DNA from 4 places in the Pseudundibacterium arcticum genome. Region 1 is predicted to be linked to each of the others. Evidence: predicted binding sites of a transcription regulator. Region 1 holds the regulator's gene; each other region holds the start of a gene.
The links. The regulator sigma-54, encoded in region 1, starts transcription at its own class of promoters, with help from an activator protein. The targets are predictions, from matches to a motif close to TGGCANGNAANCTGCTTT.

Region 1 (7,901 bases):
GCAGCTGAAGCATTTCCTGCACCAGAATCTGTACCGGCATTACCAGGTCAACCGAATGACCAGCAAGGCGCGCCATATCGTGCGGCAGTTGTTCGATGCCTTCATCGCCGAGCCGGGCCTCCTACCGCCGGATTATCTGGCTGCCGGCGGCGACCGCCATACACAGGCACGTCAAGTAGCCGACTACATCGCCGGCATGACCGATCGCTACGCGATCCGCGAGTATCGACGCCTGTTTGCAGTCGACGAAATCTGATCGTCCGTCGATCAAGCAATGGCCGACCTGCTCGCGCGCATGACGGCAGGCCAGTTTATCCTGCGCTCGCCGCAGCGCCGCGATGATCGAGTTGTTTGCTCATGTACGCATTGTCGCCTGCAATAGATAGCACTGCGGGGCGTTGCGGCCGTTACGCCAAATTCTTCAGCGGATGCGCATAGGCCGGCCACGCCTCGACAAAGAACGCGCCCACCATCTCGGGCGTGACGGCCTCCAATGCCGGCGGGTTCCACTGCGGGGCATTGTCCTTGTCGATCACCAGCGCGCGTATGCCTTCCAGCACTTCGCCATGCTCGAAACAGTGCCGCACCATGGTGCGCTCCATGCGCAGGGAGTCGGCCACGGACATGCTGGCGCCGCGCCGCAGCTGTTCCAGCGTGACGCACATCAGCAATGGCGAGCGTTGTCGCATCACGGCCAGGGTTTTTTGCGCGAACGGGTCGCCATCCTGCTCCAGCGCCGCAACGATCTGCTGCACGCTATCGTGCGCGAAGTGGCGGTCGATCAGCGCGCGTTGCATTGCCAGCCGGCTCGCGGCCGGATCAATTTGCGCACGGAACCCGGCAGCAAAGTGATTGACCACGGCACGCGCGCCGTTGCCCGATCCGCCGCGCGGATTGGTGCGCAACAGCGCCAGCAGCGTCGGCAACTCGGCCGATGGCACGAATACATCGGCCAGCCCGGCATGCAGGGCATCGGCGGCGCCGATGATCTCGCCGGTCAGGCCCAGATAGGCGCCGATCCGGCCTGGTGCGCGCGACAGGAAATAACCGCCGCCGACATCGGGGAACAGACCGATATTGACTTCCGGCATCGCCATCTTGGTGCGCTCGGTGACGATGCGCAGACGCGCCGCTTCGCCGCTCTGCGCGATACCCATCCCGCCGCCCATCACCACGCCATCGAGCAGCGCGATATACAGTTTCGGATAATGGTGGATCAGGTGATTCAGCGCATATTCTTCGGTGAAGAAATCTTCCAGCAGCGCGCTGCCGCCGGTGGGTGGCTTGCTGCCAACCGCATGAAAGAAGCGGATATCGCCGCCGGCGCAAAACGCCTTGGCGCTGCTGCTATGGATCACGACCGCATCGATCGCCGCGTCATCGCGCCAGCCCAGCAGCACCTGCGTCAATGCGCGCACCATCGCCAGTGACAAGGAATTGAGCGCATCCGGGCGGTTCAGTGTGATGAAGCCGATCCGGTTGTGGGTGCTGCTCTGAACGTAGTCGGACATGGTGTGATTGGCGAAAAAGAAAGCAGCATTTTATCGGAACTCGTGTTGCCAGTGCCCGTTGCCGTGCGCAGTACCGGATGCCGAGTTTTCCGCGAAGCATCAAATCCGATTCTCTCGAGCTACGCGAATATCCATATCGGTGCAGGTCACGGCAAATCTTGATGCGCTCCAATGGAAAAGGGCGCATCGCTGCGCCCTTCATACCATGTTGCCGATCTGTTCGGCAGTCGGCCACCTAGGTGGCGACGACTTCGGGCGCTGGCGCCTCCGGCATATGCTTGATTGCCTCATGTTGATGTTGTTGCAACCTGTCTTTGTACTTGATCACTTGACGATCAAGTTTGTCGATCAGGCTGTCGATGGCGGCATACAGGTCATGCGCCAGACTTTCCACGTGCAGCGCCTTTCCGCTCAAACGCAGATTGATTTCCGCTTTTTGTCGCTTTTCTTTTTCCGGGAGATTATCGACGGTCAGGATGACCGCTATATCAATGACATGTTCGAAATGGCGCATGACGCGCTCGAGCTTGCTTTGTACATAGTCCCTGATTGCGGGGGTCACTTCGAGATGATGTCCACTGATGGTGAGATTCATACAACGCTCCTATTGATGTCACTGGCGTTCCCGATCAACTACAAACAACGCTACCGCAGGAACACAGCAACGAGAAAAACTACAAAGACTTGCGCAGGCCTACCGCCGGGATCTTGAGGGCTTCTCGATATTTCGCGACCGTGCGTCGCGCGATTACCATGCCCTGTTCACCCAGCATGTCTGCAATTTTGCTGTCTGAAAGTGGATGTTGAGGGTCTTCTGCTCCTATCAGTTGCGTGATGAGTGCCCGTATCGCCGTCGATGACGCTTCCCCTCCCGCTTCGGTGGCGACGTGGCTGCCAAAGAAGTATTTCAACTCGAACATGCCGTGCGGGGTAAGCATGTACTTCTGCGTGGTGACACGAGAAATGGTGCTCTCGTGTAAACCCAGTGTATCAGCTATTTCACGCAAAACAAGGGGGCGCATCGCGACAGCGCCATGGGTAAAAAAGTTCCGCTGGCGCTCCACAATCGCTTGCGATACGCGAAGAATCGTATCGAAACGCTGGCGCATATTCTTGATCAGCCACTTTGCCTCTTGCAGTTGCGAGCCGAGCGAGCCATCGCCCTTGTTTTGCTTGAGGATGCTGGCATACATCGCGTTGACCCGCAGCCGCGGCATCACATCGCGGTTCAGCGTCACCTGCCAGTCGTTCTTGATGCGCCGCACTACCACGTCCGGCACCACGTAATCCGAGCTGCCGGCGGCGAATACGGCGCCCGGATGCGGGTTGCACATCCGGATCACGGTCTGCGCCTCGCGCAGATCCTCGTCGTCGCAACTGAACGCTTTTTTGAGTTTGGTGAAGTCGCGTTGCGCAAACAGGGTGAGGTGGTGTTCGACGATTGCGAGCGCCATCTTGCGCGTCACGTATGGCACTTTCGGCAATCGCTTGATTTGCAACGCCAGGCATTCTGCGGCGCAGCAGGCACCGACGCCAGCCGGGTCGAAACTCTGCAACAGCTTCAGTACCGTGTTCAGTTCATCGAGTTCGACTTCCAATTCCGGCGGTAGCAGCGCGTGGATTTCTTCCAGCGTCTGCTCCAGATAGCCGTTCTCGTCGATTGCGTCGATCACCAGTTCCAGCAGCGCGCGGTCGCGCGGCTCACGCACGGTCACCCGCATCTGCTCCAGCAGGTGCTCGCGCAGCGTCGAGTGATGCGCTTCCAGTTGCGGCCAGCCATCGTCGTCGGGCGCCTTGCTGCTGCGCGGGGCATCGTCGAAACTCCAGTCGGAGTCGCCGGCTTCGGCCGGTTCGCCGTCCGCCGCAGCGCCGGCATCGGCGCCCTCCGCAGCGCGCTCAGGTTGGTCGGCGCTGCCTGAGCCATTGCTGTCGCTGGCGCTTGGCCCCGTGTCGGCCGGCGTGCTGGAGGTGCCGGACGTATCGTTAAACACGCCATCGGCCTGCAATCGCACCGAACGATCGAGTGGATCGTCGAGTCGCTCCAGCAGCGGATTCTCTAGCATGATCTGCTCCAGTTCCTGCTGCAGTTCGAGCGTCGACAATTGCAGCAATCGTATCGATTGCTGCAATTGTGGGGTCAACGCAAGATGCTGCGAAGTGCGGAGCTGAAGTGACTGCTTCATGTTTGTTTCATGTCGGCTGGATTATTTCCTGTGCGGCTTGCTGCAACTTATCACGGACCGATGGCGCGCCGGTGATCTTGATTGATATTGATTGATATTGATCTTTGTGATGGAGTATGTTGCTTCTCCCATTAATTGGTATGCGAAACCAACGTTCCTCTCATGGAGTATGTGGATCGTTTACAGTTCCGTATGCATGCTGCATCACTCGTTCAGCGGCCAGCCGCAGTGCCGCACGGCGTTGCCCACGGCTTGCATCGCACGGGTTTACATACGGAAATGTTCCCCCAGGTACACCCGCCGCACCGATTCATTGGCGATGATCTCGTCCGGATGGCCGCTGGCCAGCACCTCGCCCTGATTGATGATGTAGGCGTGGTCGCAGATGCCGAGTGTCTCGCGCACATTGTGGTCGGTGATCAGCACGCCGATGTCGCGCGCCTTCAGGAAACGCACGATGCGCTGGATCTCGATCACCGCGATCGGATCGACGCCGGCAAACGGTTCGTCCAACAGGATAAAACGCGGGTTGGTGGCCAGCGCGCGCGCGATCTCGACGCGCCGCCGCTCACCACCGGACAGCGACAGCGCCTGATTCTCGCGCAGCTTTTCAATTTGCAAATCGTGCAACAAGGTGTCCAGTCGCTGCTCGATCTCCGCTTTCGGCAGTGCCTTGCCATCCGTTTTTTGCAGTTCCAGTACTGCGCGGATATTGTCTTCCACCGTCAGCTTGCGAAACACCGACGCCTCTTGCGGCAGGTAGGACAGGCCGAGCATCGCGCGCCGGTGGATCGGGTGGTGCGAGATATCGACGCCATCCAGATCGATCTCGCCGGCGTCCGACGGCACCAGGCCGACGATCATATAAAACGAGGTGGTCTTGCCGGCACCGTTCGGGCCCAGCAGGCCGACCACTTCACCGCTTTTTACTTGCACCGACACATCGCTGACCACCATCCGTTTGCCATAGGATTTTTGCAGGCCGCGCACATCCAGGGTGCTGCTCATTTACTTCCCTTCGACTCGGGGCGCGGCTGAATCACGACCTTGATCCTCCCGGCGCCGGGTTTGCTCCCGCCGTTGGCGGTATTGTTGACCGAGAAAAATTCGGTGCGGCTGTCGTAGGAGATGAATTCGCCCTCGACCTCGTCGGTCGGCTTACTGCCTTCCAGCCGCTTTAGCTTGGCCTTGGAAAAGAAGCGCGCCAGTTCGTTCTTGCCGTCGTATTCGATCCGTTCGCCCTGACCTTCCATCCACAGGTCGGAGCCGCCGTCGCGCTTCTGCCGGAACGTCGCGACGCCGCCCGACACGCCGGTCAGGGTCGCAAATTGGTAGCCGGCCGGATCCTGCGTCACGACCATCTTGTCGGCCTTCATGATCAACGTCCCGCGCTTCAACACCACGTTGCCGCTGAACGTATTGATCTGCTTGACGTCGTCATAGGCCATCTGGTCGGCCTCGATATTGGTCGGTTTGCCGGCGTCGGCCTTTTCGGCATGCGCGACACCCGTGACGCCAAACGCCAGCAATAGCGCCAGCAACAGCGGCGGGTAAGAAAGAAAACGTGTCATGACAAAATCTTCATTGAGTACGGCATTGGTATTGTTGATTCTTGGCGCACGAATTTCGGCTACCGGGTAGTCGGCGGCGGATAGTGAACCTTGGTTTGACTCAGTAATTTCAGTTCACCGGTCGCGTTGTTGGCAAACATGCCGACCCCGCTCATGCGCGCATTGCCAAGCGCCATCTCGACTGCCTGGTCGCTCTGCATGATGTCCTCATCCGGCAGGATCAACAACTGTTCGGTGTCGAGCCGAAACGGCTGAGACTGCGGTGTGGCCGGTCGGTCGACCCGCACATGGTCGAGCATGTGCAGCCTGCTGTTCAAGTCTTCCAGCCGGGCGCGATCGGCGACGATCGTCATCGGCGGCCGCTCGTCGCCGAGACTGCGCACCACCGGTTGCCGAATCTGGAATGAATCGTCCAGCGGATGATGCGTCATCTTGACGCCCGAAACCTTGTAGCGCGGCTGGCCGGTGGTCGACATGCGGACGTACTGAAAGCGATCGATAAAATAATCCGGCTCGGTCCGCTGCCCCTTCGGCAGCATGTCGGCCAGCTCCTTGCGCGTGTTCTCCAGATACCAGAAACTGCCTAGCGCAAGGGCCAGGCCCAGCACCATCAATACGGTCAGGCGCAAACGGGGCGAGGGGCCGGCGTTCATTGCGGAAATTCGCCCGTGCTCGGCGCAGGACGGGAGGGTAGAGCGGGCCTCGGGGTGAGCGTTAAATACGGTGCCATGGCCGCGTCATACGTGCCCTGTGCGCGCAGAACAAAATCGCAGATTTCGCGCGCGGCGCCGTGACCGCCGGTCGCGCGGCTGACGTAATGGACCCGGCTGGTGACTTCCGGGTGGCCGTTCGGTACGCTGGCGGCAAAGCCGACCTGTAGCAGAATCGGCAGATCGATCACATCGTCGCCCACGAAGCCGCAGTCGGCGGCAGAGAGGCCGGTCTGCTGCAGCAGCAGTTGAAACGCCGCGGCCTTGTCATGCACGCCCTGTTGTACGTGGGCGATGCCGAGATCGCTGGCGCGGCGCAGCACGATCGGGGACTGGCGGGCGCTGATGATCGCGGTGGCGACGCCCGATTGCTGCAGCAGCTTGATGCCGTGGCCGTCGAGTACATTGAAGCGCTTGATCACTTCGCCCTCGGCGCCGAAATGCAGGCCGCCGTCGGTCAGCACGCCGTCGACATCGAAAATCATCAGCTTGACGCACGCTGCGCGTTCCATCGCCAGACCGAGCTTGTGTTGGTCGGTGTGCATCAGATGACCTTGGCGCGAGTGAGGTCGTGGATGTGCAGCGCGCCAACCAGGATGCCGTCGGCATCGGCCACCAGCAGCTGATTGATGCGGAATTCCTCCATCATCGCGACCGCATCGACCGCCAGCCGCTGCGGCTCGATGGTGCGAGGATTGGCGTGCATCACGTCGGCGATGCTTAGTTTCGTGAAGTCCTGTACATGCTCGATCAGACGGCGCAGATCGCCGTCGGTGAACACGCCCAGCACGCGCCCGTCGACGTCGACAATGGCGGTCATCGCCATACCTTTCTTGGTGATTTCCTCCAGCGCCGCAGACAGCGAGGTGTCGGCGCTCACCGCTGGAATATCGGCGCCGCTGCGCATCACGTCGCGCACATGGGTCAGCAGCCGGCGTCCGAGCGCGCCGCCGGGGTGCGAGCGCGCGAAATCTTCCTCACGGAAACCGCGCGCATCGAGTACCGCCACGGCTAGCGCGTCGCCCATCGCCAAGGCGGCGGTGGTGCTGGCGGTAGGCGCCAGATTCAGCGGGCAGGCTTCCTTGTCGACCCGGGTGTTCAGGTGGACGTCGGCCAGTTCGCCCAGGCTGGAGTCGGCATTGCCGGTCATCGCGATCAGCTTGGCGCCCATGCGCTTGATGATCGGTCCGATCGACATCAGCTCGGACGCTTCGCCGGAATTGGAAATCGCGATAAATACGTCGTGCGCGGTAATCATGCCGAGGTCGCCGTGCGCCGCCTCCGCCGGATGCACGAACAGGGCCGGGGTGCCGGTCGAGGCCAGCGTCGCGGCGATCTTGCGTGCGATATGACCGGACTTGCCGATGCCCGACACCACGACCCGCCCATGACAATTGAGCAATAGTTGCACTGCTTGCACGATGCTGTGATCGCCGTCGGCCAGCCGCTGGTCCAGCGCGATCAGCGCGTTGGCTTCTATTTGCAGGGTTTCGCGGGCCAGTCGCAGCGCCCGCTGGGCACTGTCGGCGTCGAAAGCTTTGGGAGGGGATTTTGCTTGGGGTACACTCATGGCGAAAGTATAAACGAATTTGATAAAGCAAAAAACTTGCCATCTGTAACATAAAGTCACATCCCGGGCCGGTCCCGCGCTAGTTTGCAATCAAGTCCGCAGTCAATTCCGCAATACTTGGCGCTAAAACGCACTATCTACGTAATAAAACAACAACGACCAAAATAATGTTCTCAGCGCTTGAACTCACCCTGTTGCTTCTCGGAACCTCCGTCCTCGGTGTGGTCGCGTTCCGCATGCTGCATCTGCCGCCGATGCTCGGTTACCTGGTGGTCGGCATCCTGATCGGACCGCATGCGCTCGGCCTGGTGCATGACGATGGCACCATGCACTCGCTGGCGGAGTTCGGCGTGGTA
Region 2 (7,901 bases), on a different contig from region 1:
GCATGGTGATGGCCGTTGTGCGGGCGCTGGAAAAGCATGGCGGAAAGTCGGGGGATTGGACCGATTAGCGACCGATATCGGCGTGGGCACATCGTGCCCACGCCTCCCAACCGATTATGGCTTGAACGGCGCAATGCCGATCACTGCAGCGGTCTTGGCGTCGAGCATCACGACGAATTCCGATGCGCTGATCCTGATTGGCTGGAACTTCGCCGTTTGGCCGCTATAGCCGCGTTTGGCCAACCACGCATCGATCTCTCCGGCGCCGCCGGCATTGTGTTTTTTAAGTGCGTCGATCGACAGCGCTTGCTGCAGAATTTCCGCACTCATCGATGCATATGCGACATGTAGCTGCGGCAAGTGACCACGTCCAGCGCCGAATGCGGCAATGGCGTGGGCCTGGTCAATATCGTATCGATCGGTCGGCGCCTTGGTACCTACCCAGCGCGGCCCCCACCATGGCAATTCTGTCTTTCCCTTGGCCAGATTCGCATCGGTCAACTCGGACGCCTGCACTACCTGGAACTGGTCACCGAGCGCCGCCACATAGGCAGGGCGCGCTTCAAGCAAAGTGCTGACGCCATACACCATCGCGCCAAGTTGCAGCAAGGCGATGACTGCCAGGTCGAATTTCAATGACTTCTTGCCGACCTTGAACACGACCAGCGTGAGCAAAGGTCCGAGCACCACATCTATGCCGACCACGAGTAAAAATATCTGCTGGCCACCAATCGCCATTAACATCGGCGCCGGATACCACATGAACCAACACAAAGCTAACAGCCCCAGTCCAACAATGAAGCTGATCAGAAAATGAAAACCACTGGCACGAAAGCGGGACATGATAAATCGAATAATGAGTTATAGAAGGAATTGTGAGCTTGAAAGCGAACAACCCGCCGAAGCGGGTTGTTGTTTTTACATCGGCAGACTTATGGGCAACCGCCTTGGCCAGGCTTCAGGCCGCGGGTAGCGTTGCAGATTGTGCCACTCGCGTCCCAAGCCATGTTGGCTTGACCGGCAGTAGTTGTTGGGGTCAGGACGTAACTCAATGCAGTTCCGTCATTGAGAGTTGCGCCAGTTGTTGCAACGGTAATTACACCAGTGGCAGCAACTGAAACTGGGGTTGCGCCTGTAAGGAACTTAGATGTTGCTACCGTTGGGATGGGGCCGGTACCTTGAGTCACGCAGTTAGTAAAGGCGCCGTCTGTTTGATAGCATTCAGAAATGGCTGATTTCAGGGTCTCCAATTCCGCCGCCGCGCCAGAGGCACGACTGCGCGACGTATAGTTGGAATATTGTGGAAGCGCAATCGCCGCTAGAATACCGATAATCGCCACAACGATCATCAATTCGATCAGGGTAAAGCCGCGTTGTGCGCGTTTCATCATGTGCATCGATTTCATTTGCTTCTCCTAGGAATTTGGGAATGGGCAGAACATATCCGCCTCAGTTTCTTTACAGCAATCAGCGTGCCAGCGCAAAAAGAGGATTTTCTGGGTGAATTAAGATGCAAATGAGCATATGGAACAACATTTTTTGTTTTTCACTGACGTTTTTTGTCACTCTTCCAATGTTTGTCGTTGAATACATTGTCCGAAGCAAAAAAATGTCAGCTTGCTCACCCCGCCTGAGTACTGACAATTGACTGTCGCGCGCTTTGCTGAAAATTGCATTCGGGTGGTGGATCGTTCGATCACATCATCATTGGCGAGCGGCACACCATACCTGATGAACCAGTACAAGGCGAATAATGAGCCCGATGACCACGCTGAGCAAAAAATGAAAACCACTGGCGCGGAATCAGGACATGGCAAATCGAAAAATGACTTAAAGAGGAATGGTGGCTAGAAACTAAACAACCCGCCGTAGCGGGTTGTTTTTTGACTAAATACGTTTTATGGGCAACCACCTTGGCCAGGCTTCAGACCACGGGTAGCGTTACAGATTGTGCCAGACGCGTTCCAAGCCATGTTGGCTTGACCGGCAGTAGTTGTTGGGGTCAGGACGTAACTCAATGCAGTTCCGTCATTGAGAGTTGCGCCAGTTGTTGCAACGGTAATTACACCAGTGGCAGCAACTGAAACTGGGGTTGCGCCTGTAAGGAACTTAGATGTTGCTACCGTTGGGATAGGGCCGGTACCTTGAGTCACGCAGTTAGTAAAGGCGCCGTCTGTTTGATAGCATTCAGAAATGGCTGATTTCAGGGTCTCCAATTCCGCCGCCGCGCCAGAGGCACGGGTGCGCGACGTATAGTTGGAATATTGTGGAAGCGCAATCGCCGCCAGAATGCCGATAATCGCGACAACGATCATCAATTCGATCAGGGTAAAGCCACGTTGTGCGCGTTTCATCATGTGCATCGATTTCATTTGCTTCTCCTAGGATTTTGGGAATGGGCAGCCAGCTGCTAAGTTTCTTTCAAGCAATCAGCGTGCCAGGTGAAAAAATGGGCGTTTCTTGTATGGCGTTGTGAAATAATGAAAAAATAGTGCAAAATCAAGGTGTGATGCGCCGAATCTTGTCAATTGTTCCAAGGCACCGCGAAAAAAATGCACTACTGACAAAATTGCCACATCAAACACACATTAATTATGGGCAACCACCTTGACCAGGTTTCAGGCCGCGACTCAAGTTGCAAATCGTGCCAGATGCGTTCCAAATCATGTTCGCCTGACTCGCAGTATTGCTTGGAGTCAATATGTAACTCAAAGGCGTTCCATCGGACAGCGTTGCGCCAGTTGTCGTGGTCGCAATCACACCAGTGACGGCATCAATAGTAGGTAGCACGGTGACGAATTTCGATACCACCACATTTGGGATGGTTCCAGTGCCCATTGTTGTGCAGCCAGTAAAGTTGCCATTCGTCTGAAAGCATTCAGAAATTGCTTCTTTCAGGCTATCCAGCTCTGTGGCTGCACCGGCGGCGCGGCTGCGCGACGTATAGCTGGAATATTGCGGAAGCGCAATCGCCGCCAAGATACCGATAATCGCCACCACGATCATCAATTCAATCAGGGTAAAGCCTCGCGTTGCACGTTTCTTCAGTTGCATCGATTTCATTTGCTTTTCCTAGAATTTTGGGAATGGACAGAAAGTCTGCTCAGTTTCTGTATAGCAATCGATGTACCCACATAAAAAAGGGGTTTCGAGGTGGATCGATATCCTGATTCCATTCTTGAGCAACATTTTTTGTCTCTGACTGACATTTTTTGTCATCTTCCCAACGTTTACCGTAAAAAACATTACTTAGAGCAATAAATTGTCAATCTGCTCACCCAACCCGGATGCCGTCAATTGCTGGTCGCATCCTTCACTGAAAATTGCATTGTGGTGCCGGACAGCTCGATCACATCGCCATCCGCGAGCGACTCGGTCTGCGTGCCGATCGATTGCCCATTCACCAGCGGGGTGCTGGCACCTTCGACATGGGACAGAAAATAGCCCTGCTGGCGGCGGCTGATCACCGCGACCTGCACGCCGGCGCGGCCGAGCGTGGTCAGGACTTTACTGAGCACCAGCTGTTTGCCGGCGCTGGCACCGTTCAACACCGTGATTGTGGCGAGCAGACCGGTCGCTGGCATCGCGTCTGCGCCCGGCACCGCTGCGTCGACCTGTTGCACAGCTTGTTCATGTTGCAACTCAGATAATTCAGACAGGTACTTGATCCGGTATTTGGCCAGTTCGATCACGTCATTGTTTTGCAGGAAATGCTTCTTGACCGGTTGGCCGTTGACGAGGGTGCCGTTGGTACTGTGCAGATCCTCCAGGACGGAGTCGTGTGCCACCGTGACGATGACGGCATGCTCGCCGCTGATGGCGAGGTTATCGAGCACGATGTCATTGTTCGGGCGACGCCCGATGCTGATTCTGCCGTGCCCTAGCGCCAGCTCCTGCAAAACCTTGCCACCGAGCGTCACGATGATTTTTGCCATTCCTGTTCTCCTGTTCTTTTCGATTATTGGGCCAGGTTTGGGGCCGCTGATTGCCGGCAGGGAGATTGCATAAAGATCGTTGCCGGCTAAGGCTTCTCGCCCCGTACCCTTGCAGGGGGAAGGTTGGGATTGGGGGTAGGAAGGTCGATCGGCAACGTGCATCATTCATCGACCGCACTACCCCACTTGCAGTGCGCATATCCGCTTGCAAGCGGATACCGCTTCGCAGGCAGGAGGCACGCCTCCTGAATTCCCTGCTGCGCCCCTAACCCTCCCCCTGCAAGGGGGAGGGAACTCAACCCGGCAGCTCCAATGTTCGTGCGGATCTTCATGCGATTGCCCGGCGATTTCCGGTTAATCGTCCTCGCCCTTCGCGGAATGGCCCCTATACATAATTCTGGGTGGTTGAACCGTATTCCCGATCACGCCAGTATTTTGATCAAAATGACGGAGATATTATCGTGCCCCCCGTGGGCATTGGCCTCATCGATCAAGGTCTTGCAGGCGTCGTCGAGATCCGCGCCGCCGGCGCAGCCCATCAGGACGGTCCCGATCTGTGCAGCCGTTAGCATGTCGGATAATCCGTCCGAGCACAATACATAGATATCGCCGGGCTCGATTGGAATGTCGTGCAGTTCGCTCTGGACCAGATGGTCGACGCCTACCGCACGCGTGATGATGTTCTTGTGGTGGTAGAACGGCGCGCTCTCGGGCGTGATCAGACCGGCATCGATCTGCTGCTGCAACAACGAGTGGTCGCGCGTGAGTTGTTCGAGCCTGCCACCGCGGTAGCGATAGCCGCGCGAATCGCCGACGTGCGCCAGCGTCAGTAGATCGCCCCGCAGCAGCGCGACCACAATGGTGGTGCCCATGCCGCGATACTGCGGCTCCTTCAGCGCGGCCTGCAGAATCGCGGCATTGGCGGCCTCGATCGCTTCGCTCAGCCACAGGTGGCGCACTGGCATCGGTATGGGCGCCGGGGCTGATTGCGCACTCCTTAATGGCTGCAGATGATGCTGCAGCGCGTCCCGCACGATACTGGTTGCCATCGCGCTGGCGACTTCTCCGGCGTTGTAGCCACCCATGCCGTCGGCCAGAATCGCAAACCCGCAGCCGGGACTCACCTCGGCGCTGAACGCGATGCTGTCCTCGTTATGCGTCCTGATCAGGCCGACATCGGACGCTGCGGCCATTTCCAGCTTGACGGTGTGGGTCATGGCGTTATCGATCCAGAATCTGTCTTCGTTAGTCCGGGTTGGTCAGCGTTGGTTGCCGCAAGAATTTTGGTTGCGGCAACGCGCTAACAATGTGCCAGTATGCATTCAATCCCGTTTATTTAATTGCGATAACAGGGCAAAATCCGATGAGTATATGGGTGATGCGCTAATCTCTGCGCCATCCTTTATCCCTTTTTTCTGATGATTCTACCCACGATCAGCACTGCGGCTGCGACAATCAGCCCCGGCACGCTCACAGACAGATCGCTGCCTGGCACCGCATATTGATGCTGCGGCAGTTGTGCGTGTAACCACGGCCTGAGTGCCACGTCGGAGAATATCATTTGGCCGGCAACGTAGCCCAGCAATGCAGCACCGCCATCGACGATCCACGGCAGGTGCTGCATCAGCTTCAGGATCATGGCACTGCCCCAGACGATCATCGGGATACTGATCAGGATACCAAACACCACCAGCGCCAATTGATACTGCCCGCCCGCCATTTGCGCGGTCGCGGCGACGGCAATCACATTGTCGATGCTCATCACCAGATCGGCGGCAATCACGGTCCGGATCGCCGCCAGCAACCGGTCCTTGCCGGCGATTTCCGGGTGCGCGGCGTCGTCGCTGGCCAGCAACTTGACGCCGATCCAGAACAATACGACACCGCCGACCAGTTTTATATAGCGCAGATTCAGCAGGTTGACAGCGAATCCGATCAGCACGACGCGGGCTACAATCGCGCCGACGGTACCCCAGAGCATGCCACGGGTGCGCAAATCCGGCGGCAAATTACGGCAGGCCATCGCAATCACGATCGCATTATCGCCGCCGAGCAGGATATCGATCAGGATGATCTGACCGATTGCCAGCCAATTCAAATCAAGCAAGAAATCCATGCCTGTCAGATTACCTGACGTTGCACAGAATAGCTAAACACTCGCATTCCTGATTCCGGCCAAGCGCGCTGCTATCGGCATTCGATCCTGGCAAATCGGGAGGATGGTTCAGCGGTGCGGTTGTAACCCATCCCCATCCCAACCTTCCCCTTGAAGGGGAAGGAGTCCTCCCAAGCTTCCCTTTGAAAGGGAAGAAGTCCTCCCAACTTTCCCTTTGAAGGGGAAGGAATCCCCCCAACCTTCTCCTGGAAGGGGAAGTCTTGTCCTTGCGATGGCGACATGAGGTTGGCCAGGTACAAAAAAATGGGGAGCCGAAGCTCCCCATAGTTTATTGCTGACGCACAGAACGATTACAGCGCTGCTTTCAACAAGCGCGCCATTTCAGACGGGTTCTTGGTCACGGTAATGCCGCATTCTTCCATGATGTCGAGCTTGGCTTGCGCGGTGTCGGCACCACCGGAAATGAGCGCACCGGCGTGACCCATGCGCTTGCCCGGAGGCGCGGTGACGCCGGCGATGAAACCGATCACCGGCTTCTTCATGTTGTCCTTGATCCAGCGCGCCGCATTGGCCTCATCAGGACCGCCGATCTCGCCGATCATGATGACCGCATCGGTATCCGGATCGTCATTGAACATTTTCATGATGTCGATGTGCTTGAGACCATTGATCGGGTCGCCGCCGATGCCGACTGCCGACGATTGACCCAGACCGAGGGCGCTCAACTGGCCGACCGCTTCATAGGTCAGCGTACCGGAGCGCGATACCACGCCGATCCGGCCCTTCTTGTGGATATGGCCAGGCATGATGCCGATCTTGATTTCGTCGGGCGTGATCAGGCCGGGACAGTTCGGTCCGAGCAGCAGGGTCTTGCTGCCGGCTTTGGCCATGCGGTCCTTGAGCGCCATCATGTCGCGCACCGGGATGCCTTCGGTGATGCAGATCGCCAGATCGAGCTCGGCTTCGACCGCTTCCCAGATCGCTGCCGCAGCGCCGGCTGGCGGCACGTAGATCACCGACACGTTGGCGCCGGTGGCGGCCTTGGCTTCGGAGACGGTGGCGTAAATCGGGATGCCCTCGAAATCTTCGCCGGCTTTCTTCGGGTTCACCCCGGCGACGAAGGCGTTCTTGCCGTTCGCGTAGTCGCGGCAACCGCGGGTATGGAACTGGCCGGTCTTGCCGGTGATGCCCTGGGTGATGACTTTTGTGTCTTTATTGATCAGGATGCTCATGTAATTTCCTTATTATTTGCCTGCGGCAGCAGCGACGACCTTCTTCGCGGCGTCTTCCATGGTGTCAGCGGAGATGATCGGCAGACCGGATTCAGCCAGCATCTTCTTGCCGAGGTCTTCGTTGGTGCCCTTCATACGCACCACCAGCGGCACCTGCAGGTGCACCGCCTTGGAGGCGGCGATCACGCCTTCGGCGATCACGTCGCAGCGCATGATGCCGCCGAAAATGTTGACCAGAATCGCCTGCAGACCCGGATTCCTCAGCATCAGCTTGAACGCTTCGGTCACTTTGTCCGCCGTGGCGCCGCCGCCGACGTCGAGGAAGTTGGCCGGCTCGCCGCCGAACAGCTTGATGGTGTCCATGGTCGCCATCGCCAAACCGGCGCCATTGACCAGACAGCCGATGTTGCCGTCGAGCGAGATGTACGCTAGGTCGAATTTGGAGGCTTCGATTTCAGCCGGATCTTCTTCATCCAGATCGCGGTAGGCGACGATTTCCGGTTGACGGAACAAGGCGTTGGCGTCGAAATTGAATTTGGCATCGAGCGCAATCACCTTGCCGGAGCCGGTCAGGATCAGCGGATTGATTTCGGCCAGCGAGGCATCGGTTTCCCAGAA
Region 3 (7,901 bases), on a different contig from region 1:
CGCCCTCTTCCTCGGCGGCCGGATCCATGAACTCAAGCTTCACTTCCGCGGCGGGAAACGTCACGCCGTCGAGCTCGAAGTCGCCGGTCTCCTGCACGGCGCCGCCGGTGATCGGCACCTGCGCGATGATGGTCTTGCCGATGTTGGCCTGCCAGATGCGCACGGTCGCCACACCGTCCTTCGGAATGCGGTTGGCGTCGACCAAGCCATTGCTGACGGCGAAGGGCCCGACGGCGGCGGACAGATTGCCGCAGTTGCCACTCCAGTCGACAAATGCCTGGTCGATGGACACCTGGCCGAACAGGTAATCGACGTCGTGATCGGGCTTGGCGCTCTTCGACAGGATGACCGTCTTGCTGGTACTGGAGGTCGCCCCGCCCATGCCGTCGATCTGCTTGCCGTAAGGATCCGGGCTACCGATGACGCGCAGCAGCAGCGCATCGCGCGCCGCACCGGGCACCTGGCAACGCTCGGGCAAATCCTGCAGGCGGAAGAACACGCCCTTGCTGGTGCCGCCGCGCATGTAGGTGGCGGGGATTTTGATCTGGGGTACGTGGGCCATGAGAATATTTTTCCTGATGAAGTCGGGTGATACGTCCCCTCCCCTTCAAGGGGAGGGTTAGGGTGGGGCTGGGTTATTCACATTACTATTGAAACCCATCCCCCTCCCAGCCTCCCCCTTGAAGGGGGAGGAGTGCCTAGGCCGCCTTGGATGATTCGAGGAAGTCCTGCGCGAAACGCTGCAACACGCCGCCGGCCTCGTAGATCGACACTTCTTCGGCGGTATCCAGACGGCAGGTCATCGGCACTTCAACACGCTCGCCGTTCTTGCGCGTGATCACCAACGTCAACGTCGTGCGTGGCTTGCGCTCACCGGTCACGTCGAAAGTTTCAGTGCCGTCGATGCCCAGAGTCAGCCGGTTGACGCCCGGCTTGAACTCCAGCGGCAGTACGCCCATGCCGATCAGGTTGGTGCGGTGGATGCGCTCGAAGCCCTCGGCCGCGATGACTTCCACGCCCGCCAGACGCACGCCCTTGGCCGCCCAGTCACGCGACGAACCTTGACCGTAGTCGGCACCGGCGATGATGATCAGCGGCTGCTTGCGCTCCATGTAGGTCTCGATGGCTTCCCACATGCGGGTCACCTTGCCTTCCGGCTCGATGCGCGTCAGCGAACCCTTCTTGACCTCGCCATCGACCACCGCCATCTCGTTCACCAACTGCGGATTCGCGAAGGTCGCGCGCTGCGCGGTGAGGTGATCGCCACGATGGGTCGCGTAGGAGTTGAAGTCCTCTTCCGGCAAGCCCATCTTGTGCAGGTACTCGCCGGCCGCGCTGTTGAGCATGATGGCATTCGATGGCGACAAGTGGTCGGTGGTGATGTTGTCGGGCAGCACCGCGAGCGGGCGCAAGCCCTTGAGCGTGCGCTCGCCGGCCAGCGCGCCTTCCCAGTACGGCGGACGGCGGATATAGGTGCTCTGTGGGCGCCAGTCGTACAGCGGGCTGATCTTTTCATCGCCGAGCACCTTGAAGGTGAACATCGGGTCGTAGACCTGCCGGAACTGCTCGGGCTTCACGCTGGAGGCGACGATGGCGTCGATCTCTTCATCGCTCGGCCAGATGTCCTTCAGGGTTACCGGCTTGCCGTTCTGGTCGATACCCAGAACATCCTTCTCGATGTCGAAGCGGACGGTGCCCGCGATAGCGTAGGCGACGACCAGCGGCGGCGAGGCGAGGAAGGCCTGCTTGGCGTAGGGGTGGATGCGGCCGTCGAAATTGCGGTTGCCGGACAGCACCGCCGTGGCGTACAGGTCGCGGTCGATGACTTCCTTCTGGATCGCCGGATCCAGCGCACCGCTCATGCCGTTGCAGGTAGTGCAGGCAAAGGCGACGATGCCGAAACCCAGCTGCTCCAGCTCCGCCAGCAGCTTGGCTTCTTCCAGATACAGCTGAACGGTCTTGGAGCCAGGCGCGAGCGACGACTTCACCCAAGGCTTGCGGGTCAGGCCGCGCGCATTGGCGTTGCGGGCCAGCAGGCCGGCGGCAATCACGTTGCGCGGATTGCTGGTGTTGGTGCAGCTGGTGATGGCGGCGATAATCACGGCGCCGTCTGGCATCTGGCCAGGAATCTCTTCCCATTTGCCGGCGATGCCGCGCGCCGCCAGATCGGAAGTCGGCAGACGCTTGTGCGGGTTGGACGGGCCCGCCATATTGCGGACCACAGAAGACAGGTTGAATGTCAGGACGCGCTCGTATTCGGCGGTCTTGAGCGAGTCAGCCCACAGGCCGGCTTCCTTTGCGTAGATCTCGACCAGCTTGACCTGCGCGTCCTCACGGCCGGTGAGGCGCAGGTAGTCGAGGGTGTTGTCGTCGATGAAGAACATCGCCGCGGTGGCACCATACTCGGGAGCCATGTTGGAGATGGTCGCGCGGTCACCGAGGGTCAGCGCCGAGGCGCCCTCGCCGTAGAACTCGAGGTAGGCGCCGACCACCTTTTCCTTGCGCAGGAACTCGGTCAGCGCCAGCACCACGTCGGTCGCGGTGATGCCGGGTTGCGGCTTGCCACTCAGCTCCACGCCGATGATGTCCGGCAGGCGCATCCACGAGGCGCGGCCGAGCATCACGTTTTCGGCTTCCAGACCACCGACGCCGATCGCGATCACGCCCAGCGCATCGACGTGCGGGGTGTGGCTGTCGGTGCCGACCAGCGTATCCGGATAGGCCACGCCGTCCGCAGCAAAGATCACCGGCGACATCCGCTCCAGATTGATCTGGTGCATGATGCCGTTGCCCGGCGGGATCACCTCGACGTTCTTGAAGGCCTTCTTGGTCCAGTCGATGAAGTGGAAGCGATCCTCGTTGCGGCGATCCTCGACCGCGCGATTCTTCGCAAACGCATCCTTCTCAAAGCCGCCGTGCTCCACCGCCAGCGAATGATCCACGATCAGCTGCACCGGCACCACCGGATTGACTTTGGCCGGGTCGCCGCCCATGTCGGCGATGGCATCGCGCAGACCGGCGAGGTCGACCAGTGCGGTCTGGCCGAGAATGTCGTGGCACACTACGCGGGCCGGGAACCATGGAAAGTCGAGATCGCGCTTGCGCTCGATCAGCTGCTTCAGCGAAGCTGTCAGCGTGGCAGGATCGCAGCGACGCACGAGATTCTCGGCGTGCACACGCGAGGTGTAGGGCAGCTTGGCATAGGCGCCGGGCAGGATCGCATCGACCGCGGCGCGCGCGTCGAAGTAATCCAATTTGGTGCCTGGCAGGGGTTTGCGGTGTAAGGTATTCATGGCTTGTCAAATATTGAGAATAGTGGGGATTTTCCGGTCTGACGGACGAGTCCTGATTTGCTTTTACAGTGGCAACTTGAATCCTTCATGCGAGGCAGAAAATCCCAGACTTCCATAGAAGCGATGGGCTTGCAGACGTTGCTTGTCGCTAGTCAGCTGCACCAACTTGCAGCCGCGGTCCCGTGCCACCTGTATCGCCTGCTGGATAATCCAGTGGCCTATGCCCTGCCCTCGCAGATGGCCGTCGACCCGCACACTTTCTATCATGGCGCGCAACGCTCCCTTTCTGCTCAGGCCGGGGATGAAAGTGAGCTGCAACATGGCGACGACATTGCCATCCAGCTCCCCCACCATCAAAAACTGGGACTCATCCTGGTCGATCTGATCAAAGGCGTGCGCATAGCAGGCGTCGTCTGAACCGACGCCCTCGCGATTTTTACCTAGGTCATCGTCAGCAATCAGTTCCAGTAAGCGCGGCAAATCCGATTTCAATGCCCGCCTGATACTCAGTTTGGACAGGGGTAGCTGGGATGTCATCGTTCGATCCTCGCTTACGCTCATTGGGACCTGCGTGCTGTCATTTGCATTTATTTACGTTCATTCAACGGGACAAATTTCAGATCTTCCGGCCCGACATAGTTGGCGCTCGGACGGATGATCTTGTTGTCGATGCGTTGTTCGATCACGTGCGCGGACCAGCCGGAGGTGCGCGAGATCACGAACAGCGGCGTGAACATCGCGGTCGGTACGCCCATCATGTGATACGACACGGCCGAGAACCAGTCGAGATTCGGGAACATCTTCTTGATGTCCCACATTACGGTCTCCAGACGTTCGGCAATGTCGAACATCTTGGTCGAACCGGCCTCCTTGGACAGGTTGCGCGCGACTTCCTTGATGACCTTGTTGCGCGGATCGGAGATAGTGTAGACCGGATGACCGAAGCCGATCACGACTTCCTTGTTTTCGACGCGCTTGTTGATGTCGGCTTCTGCCTCGTCCGGGTTGTCGTAACGCTTCTGGATTTCAAACGCGGCTTCGTTGGCGCCGCCGTGTTTCGGGCCGCGCAGCGCACCGATTGCGCCGGTGATGGCGGAGTAAATATCAGAACCGGTGCCGGCGATCACGCGACCGGTGAAGGTCGATGCGTTGAATTCGTGTTCGGCGTACAGGATCAGCGAGGTGTGCATCGCTTGTTCCCAGGACTTCGAAGGTTTTTTCCCATGCAGCAGATGCAGGAAATGACCGCCGATCGAATCGTCGTCGGTCTCGACTTCGATCCGCTTGCCGTTGTGGCTGTAGTGATACCAATACAGCAGTATCGAGCCGAACGAGGCCATCAGGCGGTCGGCGATGTCGCGCGCGCCGGGGCTGCTGTGGTCGTCCTTTTCCGGCAACACGCAGCCAAGCACCGACGCGCCAGTGCGCATCACGTCCATCGGATGCGCCGATGCCGGCAATGCTTCCAGCGCGGCCTTGACTGCAGCGGGCAATCCGCGCAGCGATTTCAGCTTGGCCTTGTAGGCGGACAGCTCGGCCGCGTTCGGCAGCTTGCCATGCACCAGCAGATAGGCGATTTCTTCGAATTCGCAGCTGTCGGCGACGTCCAGGATGTCGTAGCCGCGATAGTGCAAGTCGTTGCCGGTCTTGCCGACCGAGCACAGCGCCGTGTTGCCGGCAGTGACGCCGGATAGCGCGACCGACTTTTTGGGTTTGAAAGTTGGGACTTCGGACATCGTGTTCTCCTTGTTGCAAATTTAATATACTGGTTACCAGTATTTTTTAACGGCGCAATAAAGACGTGCGCATTTTATGAATTCTAATAAATTGTGCCGGGAGTATGTAGTTTCAACATCGCCCCAAGCGCTGTAAAACCAAGCACCGTCATTCCCGCGCAATGTGTAGCAGGGAATTCGGACAGCCCGCTGTCCGCCTGCGAAACGATCTGCGCGTGCAAGCGCAGATGCGCCCGGTAAGGGGGGGATCCGTGCGAGGAGTCCTCGCACCGTTCGTTGATCAACCAAAGACGCTGGGTTCCTGCCTTCGCAGGAACGACGGTACTAACGTTACGGTTAATCACTTCCCCTTCTGCTGCGCAAACAATGCATCGAGCTTCTGCTCAAACTCGTGGTAGTTGATGCGTTCATACAGCTCCATCCGGGTCTGCATGGTATCGATCACATTCTTTTGGCTGCCGTCGCGCCGGATCGCGCCGTAGACGTTTTCGGCCGCCTTGTTCATCGCGCGGAAGGCCGACAGCGGGTACAGTACCAGGCCGACATCGGCTGATTTCAGTTCTTCCACCGTGTACAGCGGGGTGGCGCCGAATTCGGTGATGTTCGCCAGCACCGGCACCTTGACGGCGGCGGCAAACTGCTGGTACATCGCCAATTCTGTGATCGCTTCCGGGAAGATCATATCGGCGCCGGCTTCGACGCAGGCCAGCGCGCGCTCCAGCGCGGCTTCCAGGCCTTCGACCGCCAGTGCGTCGGTGCGCGCCATGATCACGAAGTTGTCGTCGGTGCGGGCATCGACCGCGGCCTTGATGCGATCGACCATTTCCTGCTTGCTGACGATTTCCTTGCCGGGCCGATGGCCACAGCGCTTGGCGCCAACCTGATCCTCGATATGGATCGCGGCGGCGCCGAACTTGATCATCGACTTGACGGTGCGCGCCACGTTGAAGGCGGACGAGCCGAAGCCGGTATCGACATCCACCAGCAGCGGCAGGTCGCAGACGTCGGTGATGCGCCGCACGTCGGTCAAGACGTCGTCCAGATTGGAGATGCCGAGATCGGGCAAGCCGAGCGAACCGGCCGCGACGCCGCCGCCGGACAGGTAAATCGCCCTGAAACCGGCGCGCTTGGCCAGCAGGGCGTGGTTGGCATTGATCGCGCCGACCACCTGCAATGGGGATTCTTCTTGTACCGCGCGGCGGAAAGCAGCGCCTGCTGAGGTTTGGCTCATGTGTTCACCTTATCGATTGCAAGCTGTTTCAAGCTTGAAAATTATTGCGGGTTCGCACCTGTATTGCAATGCGCGTGCCAACAGCCTGTTTTTCGCGACGATTGGCGCAGCAGCGACGATGAAAATAATTTAACTATTTAAAATCAAGCACTTGGGATATTGCCTTGTCGTCATCAGTATCGCGCAAAATTCGTGGCGGCTCATATTGTTTCAAATATGTTTCAAATTCGTTTCACGTATGTTGCAGATTCGTTGCAGATGTGTTTCATGGTATGTTTCATACTTACACCATGAAACGACCGTAACGCCATGCGCAAACCCCTCTTCCCTCAGCGTGACAGCGCCGACAAGCCGGTGATCTGGACCGTCTCGGTCTCGCGCCTGTCCGACCTGTTGCGCGACATCACGCTGGAATATGACGACCACGCCACGATTGAGCCGATCCATCTCGGCTTCGACGCCGCCGCGCGCCATATCCGCGAACGCATGGCGACCGAGCACTGCGACGCGGTGATCGCCGCCGGCTCGAATGGCGCCTACCTCAAGAGCCGGCTGTCGGTGCCGGTCGTCATCGCCAAGGCCAGCGGCTTCGACGTGATGCAAGCGCTGGCGCGCGCACGCCAGATTGCGCCCGAGATCGGCATCATCACCTATCAGACCACCATGCCGGAGCTGGCGCAATTCTGCGCCACCTTCGACTTCCGCATCGCCCAGCGCACCTATGCCACCGAAGAAGACGCACGGGCCCAGATCAACGAACTCAAGGCTGCCGGCATCAAGGTGATCGTCGGCGCCGGTCTGATTACCGATCTGGCCGAGGAAGCCGGCCTGACCGCCGTCTTCGTCTATTCCGCGGCGTCGATCCGCCAAGCGTTCGACGATGCGCTGGAGATCGCGCGCATCACGCAGTTGGAAGCGCGCCGTGACCGCAGCGCGCCGGTCCCCGATACCTTGCGCGCGCGCCATGGCTTGCACGACTTGCGCGGCGATTCGGCGGCCATGGAGTCGCTGCGGCAATCGATCGTGTTGTATGCGAAATCCCCCGCCACCGTGCTGATCCAGGGCGAAACCGGCAGCGGCAAAGAACTGGTGGCGCAAGCGATCCATCGCGAAAACCCGCGCATGGTGGCCGGCAACCGGCCCTTTGTCGCGGTCAATTGCGGCGCCATCGCCGAGTCCCTGCTGGAGTCCGAACTGTTCGGCTACGAAGAAGGCGCGTTCACCGGTTCACGCCGCGGCGGCCACGCCGGCCTGTTCGAGGCGGCCCATCGCGGCACGCTGTTTCTCGATGAAATCGGCGAAATGCCGCTGCCGCTGCAAACCCGGCTGCTGCGGGTGCTGGAAGAGCGTGAAGTGGTGCGGGTCGGCGGCACGCGCCCGATCCCAGTCGATGTGCGCATCATCAGCGCCACCCATTGCGACCTCGACGCCCGCGTGCGCGAACGCCGTTTTCGGGCCGACCTGTTTTACCGGCTGGGCGTGTTGCGCCTGTCACTGCCGCCGCTGCGCGATCGCAGCGAAGACCTGGTGCCGCTGGCCGAATGGTGCCTGAAAAATGCGCTGGCCGCACTCGGCGCCCGCCCACATCCGAATCTGCACGCCGAAGTGCTGGCCTGCGCGCCGCTCCTGGGCAGCTATGCC
Region 4 (7,901 bases), on a different contig from region 1:
GCATGTAAGGCAGCACCGACGGGAACAGTATCTTGGTGAGGATCTTCCACTCGGACAGATTCAATACCCTGGCCACGTTCATGTAATCTTGCGGCACCCGCTGCACACCCACCGCGGTGTTGATGATCATCGGCCAGATCGAGCAAATGAAAATGGCCCAGATCGCCGCCGGATTGGCGGCCTTGAACACCAGCAGACCGATCGGCAGCCACGCCAACGGCGACACTGGCTTGAGCAGGCTGATGATCGGACCGAACATGCCCGACAAGAACTTGAAACGGCCCACCATGAATCCGAGCGGGATGCCGATCAGTGCCGCCAGACTGAAGCCGACGGCGACGCGCTTCAACGAAGCGAGGATGTTCCAGCCGATGCCCTGATCGTTCGGTCCTTTTTGATAAAACGGATCGGAGAACAGTTTGATCGCCTCGTTCAGCGTCAGCAGCGGCGACGGAATGCCGCTGTTTTTTTCCGCGACAATTGCCCACACCAGCACCAGCAAGGCCAAACCCAGCAACGGCGGCAAGACGGCCGCAAAGAGTGCCCGCAACGACGACCCTTTGTTGCCGGTTTTCGGTCGCGAGGCAACTGCAACGATGGCTTTCCTGGTTTCGATCTGATCCGATTTGGCAGACATTTTTTTAGGGACGGACGCCGATGGCGGCGCTGCTGGCGGCGCTGCGTTCTGATTTAATACCGTGTCTATCACTGCATTCATGGCGCCTCCTTAAGCCTTGATCTTGAACGAAGCGGCATACGCTGCCGGATTCTTGCCATCCCACACCGTGCCATCCATCAGCTTGCTGGATCGCATCACGTCCTTGGGCAGATTGACCTTGGCCATGCTGGCGGCTTCCTTGTACAAATCGATCTGATTAACGGCCTTCGCCACCGCCAGGTAATCGGGATCGCTCTTGAGCAGACCCCAGCGCTTGTGCTGGGTCAGGAACCACATGCCGTCGGACAGGTAAGGGAAATTGACTGCGCCGTCGTTGAAGAACTTCATGAAGTTCGGGTCATCCCAGGTCTTGCCCAGGCCGTTCTGGTAACGACCAAGGATGCGCTGATTGATCACGTCGACCGAGGTATTCACGTACGATTTATCGGCAATGGTCGCCGCCATCTTGTTTTTATTGGACAGCGAGGCGTCGATCCAGCGGCTCGCTTCCAGAATTGCGGCGGTCACTGCGCGCGCGGTATTCGGATATTTCTGGACGAACTCGGCGGTCGTGCCGAGCACTTTTTCCGGGTGATCTTTCCAGATATCCTGGGTTGTGGTGGCAGTGATGCCGATGCCATCGACGATCGCGCGATGGCCCCACGGTTCACCGACGCAAAAGCCGTCCATGTTACCGACCCGCATATTGGCGACCATTTGCGGTGGCGGCACGGTGATGACCTTGGCCTCCCGCATCGGATTGATGCCGTTCGCAGCCAGCCAGTAGTACAGCCACATCGCGTGGGTGCCGGTCGGGAAGGTTTGCGCAAAGGTGTACTCGCGCTTGTCGGTTTGCATCAATTTGGCAAGACCGGCGCCGTCGACTGCCCCCTTGTCTGCAATTTTCTTCGACAGCGTGATCGCCTGGCCATTGTTGTTGAGTGCCATCAACACCGCCATGTCCTTCTTCGGCCCGCCGATGCCAAGTTGCACGCCGTAGATCAAGCCATACAGCACATGCGCGGCGTCGAGCTCGCCATTGACCAGCTTGTCGCGCACGCTGGCCCACGAAGATTCTTTGGTAGGAATAATCTTGACGCCGTATTTCTTGTCGAAACCCAGCACCGACGCCATGATCACCGAGGCGCAATCGGTCAACGGGATGAAGCCAATCCTGACTTCCTCTTTTTCCGGTTTATCGGAACCGGCAGCCCATACGCCCCGCGTGGCCAAACCGGCGAAGGCGCTGGCCGTGAGGCTCGCCCCAACCTTCAGGATGGTGCGTCGGCGCGTGTTGGTATTGCTGTCTTCTGTCGTCATGAGGTCCTCGAGATCCAAGTGGTATGGGCAAAAAGAAAGGCGTCCGGTCAGCGTGAGCTTGGCTCACCTGACTCGGACGCCTTTGTCCAAATTGTCTCGACCGACGTTGGTCAAAACGAATTAATGTTCACTGTACTGTTCGCAGCGCCGCCGTTGGCGCTACCTACTCCATTGCAATTGGTGTGCCAGCCAGATTCGGAATCTTTTGGCGCAATCTGCTCCCTTTACAACCAATTTCCGCTCTATTTTTGTGCGACGCATCAAAATGAGGCGCAAAAGATCAGCCCAGCAATTCGGCCGCATCGAGTATCCGTTGCGCCACATCCGACAATTTCAGATTCTTGTCCATCGCCAGCCGGCGCAGCTTTTGATAAGCCTCGTCTTCCGTCATCTTGTGGCGCTCCATCAGCAAGCCCTTGGCGCGGTCGATGGTCTTGCGCTCGGCCAGCTTGAGCTTGGTATCGGATAATTCGGTGCGCAATTTCTGGTCGACATTGAAGCGTGCCAGCGCCACATCGAGCACCGGCTTGATGCGCTCGGACTGCAAACCGGCGACGATGTAAGCCGACACGCCGGCCGCCATCGCCGCTTCCATACTCGACTTGTCATGGTCCTCGGTAAACAGGACGATCGGGCGCGGCGCGCCCTGAGTCGCTATCACGACATGCTCCAGCACGTCGCGCGCATCCGATTCGGCATCGATGATGATCATGTCGGGCTGCAATTGCGCCACCCGGTCCGGCAAATGCAGATCCGCCGGAAACACCGCGATGATGTTATAGCCCGCCTCCAGCAAGCCGATCCGCAAGGCGCGCGCCCGCTCGGCTTGGGCCCAGGCCAGCTCGTCCTGCTCGCCTTCGGGCGGCATGATGGAATTGATGACGACGATGCGCAGCGAGCGCACGTCATTGGGTGGGTATCGATTCATCGCCATTCGTCAGACACGCCAGACACTTCGGGCCTCGTTATTGATGGAGTAGGTTGGGAGTACATTAGGAGTACGTTCGGAATACGTTACAATCCACGCAAGAATCACGCCAACTGTCTCCCCATGCTCGTTCTAGGTATTGAATCGTCCTGTGATGAAACCGGTATTGCGCTGTATGACACGCAAAAAGGTTTGCTGGCGCACGCGCTGCATTCGCAAGTCGCGATGCATGAAGCCTACGGCGGGGTCGTGCCCGAACTGGCCTCGCGCGACCATATCCGGCGCGCGATACCGTTGCTGGAACAGTGTTTTGCCGCGGCTGGCGTGGAACACGCGGCGATCGATGCGATCGCCTATACGCAAGGGCCGGGCTTGGCCGGCGCGCTGCTGGTCGGCGCCTCGGTTGCCTGCAGTTTGGGGCTGGCGCTCGGCAAGCCGGTGCTCGGTGTGCATCATTTGGAAGGCCATCTATTGTCGCCGTTGCTGGCCACGAATGCATCCTATGCGCCGCCACGATTTCCATTCGTGGCCTTGCTGGTATCGGGCGGCCATACCCAGCTGATGCGGGTCGATGGCGTCGGCCAATATGCCTTGCTGGGCGACACGCTGGACGACGCCGCCGGCGAAGCGTTCGACAAATCGGCCAAGCTGCTCGGACTTGGCTATCCCGGCGGACCGGCGATTTCGCGCATGGCTGAATTCGGCGACCCGCTGGCCTACAAGCTGCCCCGACCGATGTTGCATTCGAAGGATCTGAATTTCAGCTTTTCCGGCTTGAAAACCGCGGTGCTGACGCTGGTCAAGAACCATCCCGCCAATATCTGCGAGCAGGACAAGGCCAATATCGCGCGCGCATTCGTCGATGCGATGGTCGAGGTGCTGGTCGCAAAATGCATCGCGGCGCTCAAGCAAACCGGCCTGAATCGGCTGGTCATCGCCGGCGGCGTCGGTGCCAACGCACAATTGCGCAGCGCGCTCAATGCCGCGGCCGACAAGAAGCGCTTTCAGGTGTTCTACCCGGAACTGGAATTTTGCACCGACAACGGCGCGATGATCGCCTTTGCCGGCGCGTTGCGCCTGCAACGCGATCCGGCAGCGGCGACGCATGATTATGCGTTCAATGTGCGGCCACGCTGGCCGCTCAATGAGTTGACCTGAGTCGCGCAGTTGTGACCGATGGTGTCAGACCTTCAGTGCCGGAGAATCACGCCGGGTTAGCGTAATCACGCTGGCCGCAGCTCATTTCTTCTTGCTGCCCAGGCGCCCTTCCTTACCCGCCATCAGATTCGCTATATTCTGCCGATGCCGGTAAACCAGTAGCACGCTCATCGCCAATACCGCAAAAAAAGTGGCGTCGACGCCAAACAGCAAACCCGAATAAAACGGTGCGAAGATTGCCGCTATCAGTGCCGCCAGCGACGAGTACCGGAAGGCATAGGCCACCACCAGCCAGGTCACCAGTGTCGCCAGCCCCAGCCACGGATTGATGCCGAGCAGCACGCCCAGTGCGGTGGCGACGCCCTTGCCGCCGACAAAACGAAAATACACCGGCCACAGATGACCGAGAAATACCGCGATGGCGACCAGTGCGATGCCGCCGTCTTCCATACCGAACTGCGGGCCATAGCGCTGCGCCAGCCACACCGCCAACCAGCCCTTGAAGCCGTCGCCGATCAGGGTCAGCACGGCTGCCGCCTTGTTACCGCTGCGCAGCACGTTGGTGGCGCCGGGATTGCGCGAGCCATAGGTGCGGGGATCGGACAGGCCGAACAGTTTGCTGACCACCACCGCGAAGGAGATCGAGCCGATCAGGTAGGCGGCGATTGCGAACAGTATTGTGACCATCGACTTTCTTTCTTTTTTATCTACGAATTTGTTGGCAGCACGGCATCTTGGTTGCCGATGCGCACGCTAGTGTAATCGCGCCTGCGCATTTTTTTCGGTATTTTCAAGGATTTTTAACGGCATATCTGAGCCATCGCGACTACTGCGCCATGCCCACCTGGACCAGTACCGGCCGCAGTACTCGCACCAGCTCCTGCGGTTCGATCCCGACCAGATAGCCGCGCCGGCCGCCGTTGATATACAGCCGCGGCAAATCGCAGATGCTTTGTTCCAGATAGATGGGCATGTGCTTTTTTGTGCCGAACGGCGAGGTGCCGCCGACCAGGTAGCCGGTGTGGCGCTGCGCCACTTCGGGTTTGCAGGGTTCGATCGATTTGACGCCGGCGGCACGGGCCAGCGCCTTGGTCGAGACTTTCCGCGTGCCGTGCATCAGCACCAGCAGCGGCGCCCCGGTTTCGTCTTCCATCACCAAGGTCTTGACTACCGCATACTCGTCGACCCCGAGCGCCTGCGACGATACGCTGGTGCCGCCGTGCGGCTGGTAGTCATACAGATGATCGGTGAAGACGATGCCCGCATCGCGCAGGAATTTGGTGGCGGGGGTTTCGGGAGCGTGTTTTGACATCGGGATTGCAGGTTGCGGTTGGACTATCGTGCACAGCCCGGTATCGTACCAAAATGACGAACACTATAGCCAATGCCGGTATAGGCGACCGCTGGCATGCGTGATACGCTAGTTCCAAACACCGCGAGGACACGATGCGACAAGAAATCCATTTTGCCACCTTCAATGTCCGCAATCTGGCGCTGCCGGGTGCGAAGTATTACGACAATCAGGAGCCGTACACACTGGCCGAATATGATGCCAAGGTCAGCTGGATCGCACAGCAGATCGATCGCCTGAACGCGGACGTGATCGGTTTCCAGGAAATTTTTTCACAACAGGCGTTAAAGGATGTGCTGGCCCGCAGCCAGCATTATCGCCAGGCGCATCATCTTGGCTTCGACCCCGACCCGCGGCTGCCGCTGACGCCGAGCGTGGCGCTGGTCTCCAAACTGCCTCTGATCGAAGGCACCAATACCTACGCCGAGTTGCCGCGCAATCTGGCGGTCACGCTGCCCGATGCGGTGGATGCCACCAACCGCTTCACGCGGCCAGTGCTGCATGCACGGGTAGCCGTGTCCAGCGAACTGGTGATCAATGTGTTCGTGGTGCACCTGAAGTCGAAGCGGCCGGACTTCAATAACGGCGAGAACGACGACGATCCGTATCATCTTGGTATCGCGAGCCTGCGCTCGCTGATCAAGCGCGGTACCGAGGCGTTGGGCCTGCGCTATCTGCTGACCGATGCGGTGCAGGACAATCGGGTACCGCTGGTGGTGATGGGCGACTTCAACGACGTGGCGACGGCGGTCTCGACCCAACTGGTGATGGGCGCCGGGCGGCATGGCAAGACGGGTTTCGACGATCGGCTGTTCGACAGTTACCTGATCCAGTCGCGCCACGATCCGGTACGCAATGTGGGCTTCAGCAGCGTGCATGAAGGCAGTTACGAAACCATCGACCACATCCTGGTGTCGGAGGAATTCAATCCAGCCTCGCGCTTTGCGATCGGCGAAGTGACCGAGGTACTGTACCTGAACGACCATGTCGCACTGCGCCAGCCGGAGACTTCCGATCACGGCCAGGTGCTGGTGCGGATCAGGCTGTATGGTGCCGCGAACGGAAACGGCGACGGGATGATGGCCACCGACAATCGTGGCGGCGCTGCGCTCGCGCCCGGTGCCACAGGCGACATCGCGCCGGCAAGCAGCCCCGCATCCACCGTCCCCGGCATGGCGCCGGGTCCAATCACTCCAGCGATGTAAGTGGCACGCAAACCATGCCATGCGCTCGATGGTCCTGCGCTGTCGGCGTGGACCGAACGCCTCAATGCCTCAATGCCACAGCGACTGTCCATCAATCGGCGCCCGCAGCCGCGCCAGATTCTGCGGTGACAACGACCGGCTGGAGTAGTAGCCCTGATATACGTCGCAGCCATGCGCCTGCAGGAAATCGAGCTGCGCAGCGGTCTCGACGCCTTCGGCGATCACTTTCAGGTTCATATTTTTCGCCATCGCGATGATCGCGCTGATGATCGCGGCGTCGTCCGGGTCGTCGCCGATGTCGCGCACGAAGGATTTATCAATCTTCAACTTGTCGATCGAAAATCGTTTCAGATCACTCAGGCTCGAAAATCCGGTGCCGAAATCGTCGAGCGCCAGCTTGATGCCCAGTTTACGCAGCGCCTTCATGGTCTCGACCGTGCGATCGTCGGTGCCCATGAGGATGCCTTCGGTGATTTCCAGTTCCAGGTATTTCGGATCCAGGCCGGTCTGCTGCAGTACATCGGTCACGCTTTGCAACAGGTCTTTTTGGCGGAGCTGGGACACTGACATGTTGACCGACACCACCATTGGCATGCCGTCGTCGAGCCAGACCCTGGCTTGGCGACAGGCGGTCGTCAGTACCCAATTGCCGATCGCGTTGGCCAGGCCGCAATCGTCGGCGATCGGTATGAAGCGCGCCGGCGACAGCAGCCCCAGCTCTGGATGGCGCCAGCGCAGCAGGGCTTCGGCACCAATGATGCGGCCGCTGGCGATGTCGATCTCGGGCTGGTATTCGAGGAAAAAGTCGCCCTGCGCGAGCGCCTGCTTCAGGCTGTTTTCCATCGAGGTACGTTCGACAATGCGCAGGTTCATGTCGTCGTTGAAAAACTGGTAGCCGTTGCGGCCGCTTTGCTTGGCGTGATACATCGCGAGGTCGGCATTCTTGATCAGCATGTCGATGTCCTTGCCATCGCCCGGATAGATGCTAATGCCAATGCAGGTCGTGATCACAATCTCGTAGTTCTCGATCTTGCATGGCATCGCCAATGATCGCAGCACGTTGGCCGCGATGTGCGCCGCGTGCGCCTGGCCGCCGGGGTTGATCAGCAGGATCACGAATTCATCCCCCCCCTGGCGGCTGACGGTGTCGACGCTGCGCACACATCTTTTAAGACGCTCGGCTACCACTTGCAACAGCTTGTCGCCAATATGATGGCCCATCGAGTCGTTGATGCTCTTGAAGCGGTCGAGATCGAGGAACAGGATCGCCAGCTGGCCGCT

Region 2: a site for sigma-54 is predicted at 1,461-1,478, ahead of ACFOFO_RS04625 (pilin). Genes of this name have one in related genera too.
Region 3: a site for sigma-54 is predicted at 6,323-6,340, ahead of prpB (methylisocitrate lyase). Genes of this name have one in related genera too.
Region 4: a site for sigma-54 is predicted at 3,001-3,018, ahead of ACFOFO_RS02735 (ANTAR domain-containing response regulator). Genes of this name have one in related genera too.

Annotation. Positions count from the first base shown of each region.
Region 1 covers NZ_JBHRTP010000016.1:44,653-52,553, reverse strand. Annotated here, with positions in the region: gene ACFOFO_RS06015 (deoxyguanosinetriphosphate triphosphohydrolase) at 1-256, shown strand, start outside; gene ACFOFO_RS06010 (enoyl-CoA hydratase/isomerase family protein) at 408-1,511, opposite strand; gene hpf (ribosome hibernation-promoting factor, HPF/YfiA family) at 1,747-2,106, opposite strand; gene ACFOFO_RS06000 (RNA polymerase factor sigma-54) at 2,186-3,694, opposite strand; gene lptB (LPS export ABC transporter ATP-binding protein) at 3,962-4,702, opposite strand; gene lptA (lipopolysaccharide transport periplasmic protein LptA) at 4,699-5,265, opposite strand; gene lptC (LPS export ABC transporter periplasmic protein LptC) at 5,325-5,918, opposite strand; gene ACFOFO_RS05980 (KdsC family phosphatase) at 5,915-6,520, opposite strand; gene ACFOFO_RS05975 (KpsF/GutQ family sugar-phosphate isomerase) at 6,520-7,545, opposite strand; gene ACFOFO_RS05970 (monovalent cation:proton antiporter family protein) at 7,713-7,901, shown strand, end outside.
Region 2 covers NZ_JBHRTP010000008.1:348,707-356,607, forward strand. Annotated here, with positions in the region: partial or broken gene ACFOFO_RS04615 (cyclic pyranopterin monophosphate synthase MoaC) at 1-68, shown strand, start outside; gene tfpZ (TfpX/TfpZ family type IV pilin accessory protein) at 115-843, opposite strand; gene ACFOFO_RS04625 (pilin) at 933-1,406, opposite strand; gene ACFOFO_RS04630 (hypothetical protein) at 1,645-1,851, shown strand; gene ACFOFO_RS04635 (pilin) at 1,899-2,372, opposite strand; gene ACFOFO_RS04640 (pilin) at 2,593-3,063, opposite strand; gene ACFOFO_RS04645 (FHA domain-containing protein) at 3,294-3,935, opposite strand; gene ACFOFO_RS04650 (Stp1/IreP family PP2C-type Ser/Thr phosphatase) at 4,358-5,152, opposite strand; gene ACFOFO_RS04655 (TerC family protein) at 5,338-6,051, opposite strand; gene sucD (succinate--CoA ligase subunit alpha) at 6,402-7,283, opposite strand; gene sucC (ADP-forming succinate--CoA ligase subunit beta) at 7,296-7,901, opposite strand, start outside.
Region 3 covers NZ_JBHRTP010000040.1:156,827-164,727, forward strand. Annotated here, with positions in the region: gene prpF (2-methylaconitate cis-trans isomerase PrpF) at 1-562, opposite strand, end outside; gene acnD (Fe/S-dependent 2-methylisocitrate dehydratase AcnD) at 699-3,293, opposite strand; gene ACFOFO_RS14000 (GNAT family N-acetyltransferase) at 3,357-3,830, opposite strand; gene prpC (bifunctional 2-methylcitrate synthase/citrate synthase) at 3,881-5,029, opposite strand; gene prpB (methylisocitrate lyase) at 5,370-6,260, opposite strand; gene prpR (propionate catabolism operon regulatory protein PrpR) at 6,570-7,901, shown strand, end outside.
Region 4 covers NZ_JBHRTP010000007.1:41,165-49,065, forward strand. Annotated here, with positions in the region: gene ntrB (nitrate ABC transporter permease) at 1-718, opposite strand, end outside; gene ACFOFO_RS02730 (CmpA/NrtA family ABC transporter substrate-binding protein) at 728-1,978, opposite strand; gene ACFOFO_RS02735 (ANTAR domain-containing response regulator) at 2,259-2,906, opposite strand; gene tsaD (tRNA (adenosine(37)-N6)-threonylcarbamoyltransferase complex transferase subunit TsaD) at 3,030-4,064, shown strand; gene plsY (glycerol-3-phosphate 1-O-acyltransferase PlsY) at 4,146-4,751, opposite strand; gene ybaK (Cys-tRNA(Pro) deacylase) at 4,891-5,382, opposite strand; gene ACFOFO_RS02755 (endonuclease/exonuclease/phosphatase family protein) at 5,511-6,620, shown strand; gene ACFOFO_RS02760 (sensor domain-containing protein) at 6,690-7,901, opposite strand, start outside.